DNA from 2 places in the Pseudonocardia charpentierae genome. Region 2 is predicted to be linked to the other one. Evidence: riboswitches for the same ligand, from Rfam matches in the RefSeq annotation. Region 2 holds a riboswitch; the other holds the start of a gene.
What was found. Region 2 has a riboswitch for thiamine pyrophosphate ahead of thiO (glycine oxidase ThiO). Riboswitches for the same ligand answer to the same signal wherever they lie in the genome.

Region 1 (6,390 bases), on a different contig from region 2:
GAGTCGGCCGAGCTGCTGGCCGACGAGCTGGCGCTCGTGCCGCAGGCCGCGGGGGTGTCGGTGCCGGGGGTCGTACGCCGCGACGACGGCTTCGTGCACGAGGCCCCCAACCTCGGCTGGCGCGACGTCGCGCTCGGCACGCGCCTCGCGTCGGTGCTGAAGAAGCCGGTGCAGGTGGCCAACGACGCCGAGCTGGGCGCGCTGGCCGAGCACGTGCGCGGGCTCGCGCGCGACGTCGCGGACCTGGTCTGGGTGTCGGCGGACTACGGCGTCGGCGGCGGGGTGGTGTCCGGGGGCAGGCCACTGCGCGGGACGGCCGGCTACGTCGGCGAACTCGGGCACATGACCGTCCGCCACGACGGCCGCGTCTGCTACTGCGGCAACCGGGGCTGCTGGGAGACCGAGGTGGGGGAGCCGGCGCTGTGCCGGGCGTTGGGCCTGCCGGAGGGGACGACCCGCGGGGTGCTGGTCGCCGAGCTGCGGTCGCTGGCGACGGCGCCGGTGGCGGGGCCGCTCGACGAGTTCGCGGAGTGGCTGGCGACCGGGCTGGTGACCGTGGTGAACATGATGGCGCCGGAGCTCGTGGTGCTCGGCGACCTGTTCACGGCGCTGCCGCCGTGGGTCGTCGACCGCGTCCGGACGGCGGTGCACCGGCGGAGCCTGGTGAGCCGGGCGGTCGGGGGGACGCGGATCGAGACCTCGCCGCTGGGGCGCGACGCGAAGCTGGTGGGAGCGGCGGAGCTGGCGTTCGAGCAGGTGCTCGCGGCGGTGTGAGCGCGGCCCGGAACGAGCGAAAGCGGCGTTCGCTCCACTGGATCGAGCGAACGCCGCGTTCGGTCACCGCGGGAGTGGCGGGGTTCAGGGGGACGGCATTGAGATCAACTCGGGGCGTCACGCTGCCGTCAGCAGGGCGCGGCCCGAGTCGGTGAGGGCGACGGAGCCGGCCGTCGCCGTGATCAGGCCGGCGTCCACCAGCCGGAGCCCGGCGAACTGGTCGGCGAGCGCCATGCCGTCGACGGTCAGCGAGCTTGGTCCGGGGCATCCGCAGCGACCGGCAGCGACGGCGCGCAGGACGGAACGGTCCCGGTTGGTCAGGGAGGGGAGGGTGGTGACGGACATTGGAGGTCTCCTTCCGGGAACCGCGGTGGGCTGTCCTTGTGACTCCAAGAGTGCGCCGAACTCATCGGCGGACCCATACCGCTGCCCCCCGGGCCCGGGGGTGTGATCCCGCACACCTCAGGTGGTGCCAGCCCTACCCCGAGGTCACGCCGTGACGCGCACCTGACGGACTCCGCGCTTCAGGCCGACGCAGCCGATGCACAGCACGCAGCCCTCGCAGTCGACGCAGCCGATGCAGAGCACGCACCGGCGGCAGCCGACGCAGCCGAGGCAGCCCACGCACATGACCAGCGCCACCGAGAGCAGGCTCAGCACGGATCCCGCGATTCCGGCGCTGCCGGTCACGCCGGCGCTGCCCGCGACGGCCACGCTGCCGGAGACGGCGACGCTGCCGGCGACCGCCGCGGAGCCGGCGACCGCGACGCTGCCGGTCACGCCGGCGCTGCCCGCGACGGCCACGCTGCCGGAGACGGCCACGCCGCGGGTCACCGCGGTGCTTCCGGCGACGGCGACGCTGCCGCCCACGTCCGCGCTGCCCGCGACCGCCACGGTCCCCTCGACACCGGTGACGTCGTCCCCGTGGTCCTTCTGCACCTGACCGCCGTCGTCGTGCATGTGTCTCCTCCGCTCGTCGGGTCGGGCACAGCCTGCCGGATCCCGGCGCGCGTCACAGTCGGGTTGTCGACATCGACGCCGGGGAACATCGCCCGGCGTGCCCGCTCTCCTCTCCGCCGTCGAGGCCGCCTTCACCGCTCTCGCCCGCCTGCGTGCTGCTCGTGGCGTCCACCCGTCCGGTGCCCTGTTCGCCGGCCGGGTGGAACTCGACGCCCCGGCTTCGCCCACCGTCGCCGTGCTCGGCGCGACGATCCACCCGGCGCTCGTCCGCGTGTCGAAGGGCGCCGGCACGCGGGGCCGCCTCCCGGACCTGCTCGGCCTCGCCGTGCGGCTGACCGACCTGCCCGACGGTCCGGTCGACCTGCTGTACTCCACCGTCGGCCGGCACCGGTGCACCGGCGCGCTGTTGGCCCCGGCGTCGGGCTGGTGCACCCGGCCGTACAGCACGCTCCTGCCGTACCGGGCCGACGGCGAGCGGGTGACGTTGGGGCTGTGGCCGCAGCAGCCGGGCCGGGCGCACGGCGCCGACCCGCAGGTCGCGCGCGAGGCCGTGCGGCAGGAGCCGCTGGTGTTCGCGATGATGGAGAAGCGTGCCGGCGCCCCGTGGGCGCCGATCGGGCGTCTGCTGCTCGACCTGCCGATGCCCGACGGCGCCGTGGACGACGGCCCCCACGGCGCCGACCCCGTGACGTTCGACCCCGTCGTCCACGCGCACCCCCGACTGCGGCCGGTGCGGGCGCTCGCGAAGGTGCGGCTCGCCGCGTACACGGGGTCGCGGCGCGGCCGCGGTGCACCGGACGTCCTGCGTCCGGTGGTGAGGGCGCCCGGTCGCGGGATAGGGTCGGCCCGACCCACGGGAGCCTCGCGCCGAGGCTGAGAGGGCGGCAGGTCCGGCCGTCGACCGTTATCACCTGATCCGGTTCGCACCGGCGTAGGGAGGACACGTGGCCGTCGCGCCCATCCGCTTTGCACTGATCCTGGTCGTCACCCTCGTCCTCGCGGCTTGCGGCACGGGCGGCGCTCCGGCGTCGGGCCCGCCCGCCGGGGAGCGCACCCCGATCCGGATCGCGCTCGACTGGACCCCCAACACGAACCACACCGGCCTCTACGTCGCGCAGCAGGAGGGCTGGTTCAGCCAGGCCGGGCTGGACGTCGAGTTCGTGCCCTACAACAACACCCCGCCGGACACGCTGGTCGGCTCCGGGGCGGCCGAGTTCGGGATCAGCTTCCAGGACTCGTTCACCTACGCGAAGGCGAGCGGGGTCGACGCCGTCTCGGTGATGGCGATCGCGCAGCACTGGACGTCCCAGATCGCGGTGCGCGCCGACCGGGCCGACATCACGAGCCCCAAGGACCTCGATGGCAAGATCTACGGCGGCTTCGGCGCCGCGTACGAGGTGCCGAAGATGCAGGCCGTGATCAAGGACGCGGGCGGTGCCGGGCAGTTCCAGAACGTGGTGCTCGGCACCGCGGCGTACGAGGCGCTCTACGCCGGGCAGGTCGACTTCACCGAGCCGTTCGTGACGTGGGAGGCCATCGAGGCGCAGCTGCGCGGGCAGCCGCTCAAGACCTTCGACTACACCGACTACGGCTTCCCCGATTCCTACAACGTGCTGCTCATCGGCAACGGCGCCTGGCTGCACGCGCACCCGGACCAGGCGCGGGCGTTCGTGCAGGCCGCGCAGCGCGGGTACGAGTTCGCCGCGGACGACCCGGCGAAGGCCGCCGAGCTCCTGGAGAAGGCGAACCCGGGGGCGTTCACCGAGCCCGAACTGGTGAGCCGCAGCCAGCAGATGTTCAGCGAGCGCTACCTGCGCGACGAGTCGGGCGCGGTCGGGACGCAGACCCTCGACAAGTGGTCCGGGTTCTCGGGCTTCCTGTACGACACCGGCACGCTGGTCGGGCCGGACGGCAAGTCGTTGACGACGAGGCCGGACTTCGCGACGTGGTTCACCGACGAGTACCTGGCGGCGCCGTGACGGAGCCGCGCACGGTCCAGGCGCCGGACAGCTCCTCACGGGGCTCCGTGGTGGAGCCCGGTGCGCTTCGCGGACCGCAGCATGGTGGCTTTGCTGCACTCCGACCGCAGCAAAGCCACCATGCTGACGTCCCCCGGCGCCCGGCGGAACCGCCCGCCGTCGGCGCCCGGGGCGTCCGCCGCGCCCTCGCCGCCGTCCTGCCGTCCCTCGTCCTCGTCGCCGTCGGGCTGATCGCCTGGCAGTGGTTCGTCACCGCATCCGGGGTGCGCCCGCAGGTGCTGCCCTCCCCGCTGCGCGTCGCCGAGCAGGGGTGGGCCGCTCGCGAGCAGATCTGGGCGAACACCCTCCCGACGCTGCAGGTCACCGCCGTCGGATTCGCGGTGTCGCTGGCCATCGGCTGGGCCGTCGCGATCGCGATCGACTTCTCGCCGTGGCTGCGGCGCGCCCTGACCCCGCTCCTGGTCGCCTCGCAGACCCTGCCGATCATCGCGATCGCCCCGCTGCTGATCATCTGGTTCGGCTTCGGGTTGCTGCCCAAGGTCGTGGTGATCGCCCTCGTGACGTTCTTCCCGGTGGCCGTCGGGCTGATCGAAGGCTTCGCCTCGACGCCGCCCGCCGCCACGAACCTCCTGCGCAGCATGGGTGCGTCGCGCTGGCAGCGGTTCCGGCTGGTTCGATTGCCCCAGGCCATGCCGTCGTTCTTCACCGCGCTGCGGATCGGCATCACCTACGCCGTGACCGGGGCGATCTTCGCCGAGTACGTCGGTGCGACGGCCGGCCTGGGCATCTACATGAGCCTGCAGAAGAACTCGTTCCGCACCGACCTCGTCCTCGCCGCGGTCGTCGTCACCGCCGTGTTGTCGGTGACGCTGTTCGCCCTCACCTTCGTCGTCGAGCGCCTGGTGATCCCGTGGCACCGGCGCGCCTGACCCTCGACGGCCTGACCAAGGCCTACGGCGACCTGCCCGTGCTCGACGACGTCTCCTTCGAGGTCGGCCACGGCGAGTTCGTCGCCGTCGTCGGGCCGAGCGGCTGCGGGAAGAGCACGTTGTTCGACGTCGTCGCCGGGCTCGAGCCGCCCGACGGGGGCCGCGTGCTCGTCGACGGCATCGACGTCAGCGGCCGCACCGACGCCTTCGCCTACATGCCGCAGCAGGACCTCCTCTTCCCCTGGCGCACGGTGCTCGACAACACCACCCTCGGGCTGGAGGTCGCCGGCATGCGCCGCCGGGAGGCGCGCGAGCGGGCCCGGCCGCTGTTCGTCGAGTTCGGGCTGGCCGGGTTCGAGGGGGCGCGGCCGGGGGAGCTGTCGGGCGGGATGCGGCAGCGCGCCGCGCTGCTGCGCACCGTCGTCCAGGAGCGACCGGTGCTGCTGCTCGACGAGCCGTTCGGTGCCCTGGACGCGCTGACCCGCGCCGACCTGCAGCTGTGGCTCTCGGGCGTGCGGGCCCGGTTCGACTGGACGGTCGTCCTGGTCACCCACGACATCCGGGAGGCGGTCTTCCTCGCCGACCGGGTCGTCGTCCTCGGCCCCCGCCCGACGAGCGTGCGCCAGGAGGTGAGCGTCGAGCTGCCGCGGCCCCGCGACCTCTCGACGATCACCGACCCGGTCTTCGCGCGCGCCGAGGCCGAACTGCTCGGCGCCCTCGTGCGCTGACGGACGGAGAGAAATGGCCCGCTACTGCTTCCAGCTCCAGGTCCGACCCGAGCGGCTGGACGAGTACAAGGCCCGCCACCGGGCCGTGTGGCCCGAGATGCTGGCCGCGCTGCGCGACACCGGCTGGGGCAACTACTCGCTTTTCCTGCGCGACGACGGCCTCCTGATCGGCTACGTCGAGGCCGACGACCTGCAGGCGGCGCAGGCCGGCATGGCGGCGACGGCTGTGAACGCCCGCTGGCAGGCGGAGATGGCCCCCTTCTTCGTCGACCTCGAAGGCCGGGCGGACGAGGGCTTCCTGCTGCTGGAGGAGGTCTTCTACCTGGAAGACCAGCTCCGCACGCCTCCGCGCGGCTGACCGGCCGTCAGGCCGTCCGCGCGCTTCCCGCGGCGAGCTGCTCCACCACCGTCGCGGTGTCGAGGTGCCTGCCGCGCGACCGCATCAGCCGCAGCGACCCACCCGCCCCGGTGTGGGCCCGGTCGACGGTGCTGCGCAGGAAGTACTGGTCGGTGTCGTCGTCGACGAGCACCAGGATGCGGCTCAGTGGTACCAGTTGCGTGAGCTGCGTGATGTCGGCGGTGACCCGCTCGTGCCCGCGGGTGAAGCCGCGCAGGTCCACCAGGATGCAGTCGCTGCGGCGCACCAGTTCCTGCAGCGCCTCGCGCCACAGGTCGTCGTGGCAGAACAGCTGGTTGACCCGGTACCCCCCGTCGGGGTCGGGATCCTGGTCGAGTTCGACGACCCGCTTGCGCAGCTCCCCGGCGTTCTCCATGACCGGGCGGGCGGGCCGGCCGCGGAGCAGGTCGAGGAACTCGCGGGGCTCGAGTGCGGCGTACGCGACGTCCGTCGTGGCGATCGTCGAGATGGTGCCGACGTGGCTCCAGTACGCGCCGAGCCGGTTCAGGAGGGTTCCGCTGTACCGCCGGGCGCCGGGCGTGCGCAGGAGCAGCAGCCGGTGGGGCGGGTCGACCGGGCGGGGCCGCAGGCGCATCGCGGCGGCCAGCACGAGCCGGAACACC
Region 2 (6,390 bases):
AGGTCGGGCGACGACGCCTGCGCCCAGTACCGCTTCGGGATCCGGCCCGCGCCCCGGGCTGCCCGCCCCGCCTCCACCGCGAGCCGCATCGCCCGCGCCATGAGCTCCGGGTCGCCCGCGCGGGTCACCGCCGTGGCCAGCAGAACGGCGTCGCAGCCCAGCTCCATCGCCTGAGCCGCCTCGGACGCGGTGCCGATCCCGGCGTCGAGCACCACAGGGACGCCCGCCTGCTCGACGATCATGGCGATGTTGTGCGGGTTGCGGATGCCCAGCCCGGTGCCGATCGGCGCGCCCAGGGGCATCACGGCCGCGCACCCCACCTGCTCCAGCTTCCGGGCCAGCACCGGGTCGTCGTTCGTGTAGGGCAGCACGGTGAACCCGTCGTCGACGAGTTGCTCCGCCGCGTCCAGCAACTCGATCGGGTCGGGCAGCAGCGTGCGTTCGTCCGCGACCACCTCGAGCTTGACCAGGTCGGTCTCCAGCGCCTCACGGGCGAGCCGGGCCGTGAGCACCGCCTCGGCCGCCGTCCGGCAGCCCGCGGTGTTCGGCAGCACCTCGATCTCGAGGCGGTTCAGCAGCTCGAGCACGCCTGTGCCGGTCGCGGCGTCCACGCGGCGCATCGCCACGGTCGTCAGCGCCGTGCCGGACGCGATCAGGGCCCGCTCGAGGATCTCCAGGTTCGCCGCGCCACCGGTGCCCATGATGAGCCGCGAGGCGATCGGGCGACCGGCTACGACCAGCACGTCCGGCTCGGCCCCCACCTCTTCCTGCACAGGAACGCCGTGCACAGTGTCCTGGACCCTGCCCTGGCCTGTCTGCTCGGTGATCGTCATCGCACCTGATCTCATTCTGGCTAACCTCCCTGCACCGCGGTCAGGACCTCCACGCGCGCGCCGTCGACGAGCGCCGTGCCCGCCCACTGCGCCTTCGGCACGACCTCGCCGTCCACCGCCACGGCCACCCCCTTCTGTGGCAGGCCCAGTGCGCCGAGCGCATCGAGCACCCGCGCGTCCGGCGCGAACTCGCGCCGTTCCCCGTTGATCCAGACGACCACGCGCTACCTCCTCGGAGCTGCCGGTACGAAGCGGGCGGGGTCGGCGACACCGACCGGGCCGGGCACGGGCTCGCCACGCAGCAGGGCCGCGACGGCGTCCGCGGTGACCGGGGCGAGCAGCATCCCGTTGCGGTGGTGGCCGGTGGCGACCAGCAGACCCTCGGGCCCGAGCCTGCCGATCAGCGGCAGGTTGTCCGGGCTGCCCGGTCGGAGCCCGGCCGCCGACTCGACGAGGGCGTACTCGGCGATCCCGGGGAGGATGCGCTCGGCGTCGCGCAGCAGGTCGCGGATCCCGCCGACGGTGACCGTGGTGTCGAAGCCGACCTCGGTCTGGGTGGCGCCGACCACGAGCTCGTCGGCGCGGGGCACGAGGTAGACGGGCCGCCCGTCGACCAGCGCGCGGACCGTGCGCCGCGGCATCGGGAAGGCACCGGGCCGCAGCGCCAGCCGCAGGATCTCACCCTTCACCGGCCGGACCAGCCCGTGCAGCGCCGGATGCAGCTCGGCCGAGTGGGCGCCCGCAGCCACGAGGACCGTGGGCGCCGCCCACTCGGTGCCGTCCGTCCCCCGCACGCCGACCACGCGCGCGCCGTCGTCGAGCACGCCGGCCGCACCGGTCGCGGCGAACACCACCCCTGCCCGCTCGCCGGCCGCCCGCAGCGCCGCGAGCAGGAGCCGGTTGTCGACGGCGAGATCGTCGGGCACGGACAACCCGCCGCGCACCTCCGGCCCGAGCCCGGGCTCCAGTCTGCGGAGCTCCCGCCCGGTCAGCCGCTCGACCGGGCGCCCCAGCCGGGCGAGGTGCGCCGCCACGGCGTCCAGCTCGGCGCGGTCACCCGAGCCGGTGGCGGCGACGACAGTACCGTCCGTGCGCAGCCCGGCGGGGCGTCCGGCGGCTTCGGTGAGCTCCGCGGCGAAGGCGGGCCAGCGGCCGACCGACTCGACGCCGAGCGCCAGCAGCTCCTCCTCGCCGGGCCAGGCCTCGGTGACGGGGGCGAGCATGCCGCCGGCGACCCACGAGGCCCCGGACGCGGGCGCCGGGTCGAGGACCGTGACGCGCAGACCCTGCTGCGCGGCCCGCCAGGCACAGCTCAGGCCGATGACGCCGGCGCCCAGCACCAGCAACTCTGCGTTCTGCTCTCTCATCGCGCTCCCTGCGCCGGCATGACCCGGATCAGGTTCGACGGTCGGGATCGGCTGATCCCCTCTCAGCCCCCGGTCGGGGCTCCCGTGCGTCACCTGTAGAGCACCCTACGCCAGTGGGCGTCCGCGGGCCCTGCGCGCGGGGCGGGGGGATTGCAGCATGGTGGCTTTGCTGCACTCCGACCGCAGCAAAGCCACCATGCTGACTCCGTGACGCGGCGCACGACCGGCCGAGCGGCCCGGCGACTAGCCTCGACCGTCGTGCCCGGACTCGACGCCGACTCCCTGCGTTCCCGCCTCGCCGACGCGCGGCTCTACCTCTGCACCGACGCCCGCCGCCGACGCGGCGATCTCGCCGAGTTCGCCGACGCGGCGCTCGCCGGCGGCGTCGACATCATCCAGCTCCGCGAGAAGGGCCCCGACGGGCCATTGGAGGCGCGCGACGAGCTGGCGGCGCTGGAGGTGTTGGCGCAGGCCTGCGCCCGGCACGGCGCGCTGCTCGCCGTGAACGACCGCGCCGACGTCGCGCTGGCCTCGGGCGCGGACGTGCTGCACCTCGGCCAGGACGACCTGCCGGTGGAGTGGGCGCGGAAGGTGGTCGGCGACGAGGTGATCATCGGGCGCTCCGCGCACAGCGCCGCCGAGACCGCCGCTGCCGCCGACGAACCGGGCGTCGACTACTTCTGCGCCGGCCCCTGCTGGCCGACCCCGACGAAGCCGGGCCGGCCCGCCCCGGGACTGGACCTGGTGCGCACCGTGGCGGGCCGGGCGCCTGCGCGGCCGTGGTTCGCGATCGGCGGGATCGACGGCGACCGGCTCGGCGAGGTGCTGGCGGCGGGGGCCGAGCGGGTGGTCGTCGTGCGGGCGATCACCGAGGCGGACGACCCGCGCGTAGCGGCCGCGGCGCTGGCCGCCCGGCTGCGCACCTGACGTCTCCGTCGACCCAGACGCGGCGAGGGTGGCTTCCGACGTACGGGAAGCCACCCTCGCTCACGTTCCGCGTGACTGGTTACTGCTGGTCGTCGGGCGCGGCTGCCCCGCCGTCGCCCTGGCTCCCCTGGTCGCTCCCGGTGTCCGCACCACCCTGCGGTTCCGGGGTGGGGGTCGGCGTCACGCGGGTGGCGCGCGTCGTCGTCGGCGCGTCCTCGTCGGCGCCGAAGCCCGTGCCCAACCCGCCGCTGCCGTCTTCCTCCGTCGGCTCCTCCGTGCTGGTCGCCTCCGTCGTCGGATCCGCGGACTCGGTCTCCGACGTCGTCGCCTTCTCCGACGAGGTCTCCGTGCCCGCACCCCGCGAGTCGCCGAGCACCGAACCGAGCGACGTCCCCGAGCGCTGCGAGGTCGAGCTGCTCGTGTTCAGCGGTGAGCCCTTGACCAGCTCGATGCCGGTGATCGCCAGCATGCCGATCGCGAACACCACGACGGTGAAACCGGCCATCAGCAGCAGGCGCCGCCGCGACTTCGGCGGCCCGGCGTCGATTGCGGGTACGGCCGAGATGACCTGGGTCGGCTGGTCACCGGGCGTGACGAACACCCGGGTCGAAGGACTGTCGCCGGCGGCACTCGGAGCGGGCACCTCGGTCGTGCTCTCCACCTTCACCGTGCCCCCGCCGGGGATCTTGATGCGGGCCTTCACCGTGTCGCGCGTCTTGTCCAGCGAGTGCTGCATCGCCGAGGTCACGATGGCGCTGAACACCGATCCCAGCGCCGCGCCGGTGACCGTGCCCATCGCCCCGAAGAACGATCCCAGCACGGCGCTGGTGGCCGCGGCGCCGGCACCGGCGATGACCTTGTTGACGGTGAGGTCGCGCTGCTTCTGCTCGGCCTTGGTGGCGGCTGTCGCCGTCGCAGCCGTGCTGCCGGCGGGCGTGGCTGCCGGAGGGGCGAACGCCTGGGTCGGCCGCGGCGCGCCGGGCTGATAGCCCGCCGGATAGCCCGGCGGCGGCGCACCCGGGCCGTAGCCCGGGGCCGGAGGCGGGTAGCCGGAGCCGCGTGCCGCTGCGCCCGGAGCCGCCGCAGGTCCGTAGCCGCCGGGTGCGGTCGCCCGGCCGTTCGCCGGCGGCGGGCCCGCGGTGTAACCGTTCTGCGGCCCGTATCCCCAGGGTCCCGACGTACCGCCGGGTGGGGTCGAGCGCCCAGTCGACTGCGGGTTCGCTCCCGTGGACTCGGAAGTGGGCGTGGGCGTGGGCGGCGGTGTCGGCCTGTCCGGCTGCGGGTTCTGCGGCGGTGGCTGCTGGGGCATGGCTCCTTGCACGTTCCTGGGTGAGGTCTTCAGCTCTTCCTTCCTGGAACGTCCGTACCTCCCGGCCCGATCCAGATGATCACGCTTCGTGACCGGACCCACTGTACGGCGGTCCCTCACCGGTCGAGGCGGCCCGGGGGTGGAGCAGCCCGGGATGCCCCGGCGGGAGCGCGCGCCGCAGCACCGGCCACGACAGCGCGATGCACGCCATCACCAGCGGCCACGTCAGTGCGACCCGGGCGATCCCGAGCGCGTAGACGGCGCCGGCGAGGTAGAGCGGGATGAAGACGGCGAGCCGCAGCAGGTACTGCCCCACCCAGACCCAGCTCGCGCGCCGGTAGCCGCGCAGCAGGTCCGGATCGCGGCGCCAGCGCGTCCGCTGGCCCAGCGCGGCCCCGACGACCAGGCCGAGCAGCGGCCAGCGCACGGCGATCGACACCGACCAGGCCAGGGCGCTCGCGGCGTTGGAGACGATCTGCAGCAGGAAGAAGTCGACCGCCCGCCCGGTGTAGAGGGCGACGAGCACCGCGACCGCCACCCCGAGCAGCCCGGCCAGCCCCGCGGCGGGCCGCCTGCCGCGGGCGAGCCGGATCGCACACACGACGACCCCGACCCCGAGCGCGGCGCCACCGCCCCACAGCAGGGCCGACGGGCTGCCCGCCGCCTGCGCGATCCCGAACCCCGCCACGAACGCCGCGGGCGCGGCCGAGGCGTCGAGGGCGCCGCCGCGGCCGCCGAGGATCTCCCCCAGAGACGGCCCGGCACCCGGGGGCGCCGGGTCGGGGCGCCGCGAGGACATGAACCAAGGGTGCCCTATGCCTACGACGGATGCAGGCACCGGACGTGATGACCACCGCCACGTCCCCTGCCGCCAACTCGAGTTCTGCGTCCGTGCGCACGCAGGTCGTGGTGGTAGCCGCACTTCCAAGCGTGTTCGGGAGGCGCTGTACTGAAGTCGTGGACGCCGCCGCCGGCACGACCGTCCGCGGGCGCGTACCGCGTAGCCCGGTCCTCGTCGGTCGGGCCGCCGAGCTCGCGACCGCGCGGGGGCTCGTCGACGCGGTCGCCGCCGGTCGCGGCGGCGCGCTGCTCGTCGCCGGCGAGGCCGGGATCGGGAAGACGCGCCTGCTCGACGACGTCGCCGCGCGCGCCGCCGAGCGCGGGCTGCCCGTGCTGTCCGGGCGGGCGGTGCAGGGTGGCGGGACCTTCCGGGCCGTCGCCGGAGCCGTGATCGGTCTCCTCGACGACCCCGCGCGCGCCCACGACCCCACGTTGCGCCCCTACCGCGCCGCGCTCGCCCGGCTGCTGCCCAGCTGGGCCGAGCCCGACGCCGGGATCGACCCGCAGATCAGCGTGGATCCCGTGGTCGTCCTCGCCGAGGGTCTGCTGCGGCTGCTGCGCCTCGCGCTCGGCGACGCGCCCGGCTGCGTACTGCGCCTCGAGGACCTGCACTGGGCCGACGACGACACCCTCGCGCTCGTCGAGCACCTCGCGAGCGCCGCCGCGGGCTCCCCCGTCCTGCTGGCCTGCTCCGCACGCGACGACGCCCCGGCGCACGCCGCCCGCCGTCTCGCGGCCGCGCCCGGGACGATCACCCTGCACCTCGCCCGGCTGGGCGGTCGAGACGTGGCGGCGCTCGCCGCGGCGTGCCGCGACGGCCGGCCGGTCACCGACGAGGAGGCCGAGCAGCTGATGCTCCGGTCCGACGGGCTGCCGTTCGCGGTCGAGGAACTCCTCGCCGCCCCCGGATCGGCGGTCCCGCCCACGCTGGCGGCGCTGGTCGCCGGCCGGCTCGCGGCATTGCCCGAAGCAGCCCAGGAGATCCTGCACGCCGCGGCCGTGTGCGGTCCCGAGCTCGACTGGCGGCTGCTCGCACCCACCACGGGGGCCTCGGAACAGGAGGTGCTCCGTGCCCTGCGCGCCGCGGTCGGGCAGGCGCTCCTGGTGGCCGACG

Region 1: another riboswitch for thiamine pyrophosphate. It lies ahead of RM445_RS11640 (ABC transporter substrate-binding protein); the one in region 2 lies ahead of thiO (glycine oxidase ThiO).

The regions. Positions count from the first base shown of each region.
Region 1 is NZ_JAVREJ010000006.1:202,037-208,426, reverse strand. It holds gene RM445_RS11660 (ROK family protein) at 1-774, shown strand, start outside; gene RM445_RS11655 (hypothetical protein) at 892-1,119, opposite strand; gene RM445_RS11650 (hypothetical protein) at 1,264-1,734, opposite strand; gene RM445_RS11645 (hypothetical protein) at 1,832-2,611, shown strand; TPP riboswitch at 2,586-2,674, shown strand; gene RM445_RS11640 (ABC transporter substrate-binding protein) at 2,679-3,713, shown strand; gene RM445_RS11635 (ABC transporter permease) at 3,710-4,642, shown strand; gene RM445_RS11630 (ABC transporter ATP-binding protein) at 4,624-5,370, shown strand; gene RM445_RS11625 (L-rhamnose mutarotase) at 5,384-5,728, shown strand; gene RM445_RS11620 (hypothetical protein) at 5,736-6,390, opposite strand, start outside.
Region 2 is NZ_JAVREJ010000009.1:121,151-127,540, reverse strand. It holds gene thiG (thiazole synthase) at 1-833, opposite strand, end outside; gene thiS (sulfur carrier protein ThiS) at 854-1,054, opposite strand; gene thiO (glycine oxidase ThiO) at 1,058-2,200, opposite strand; TPP riboswitch at 2,189-2,296, opposite strand; gene thiE (thiamine phosphate synthase) at 2,459-3,127, shown strand; gene RM445_RS14755 (hypothetical protein) at 3,207-4,436, opposite strand; gene RM445_RS14750 (DUF3159 domain-containing protein) at 4,516-5,235, opposite strand; gene RM445_RS14745 (ATP-binding protein) at 5,394-6,390, shown strand, end outside.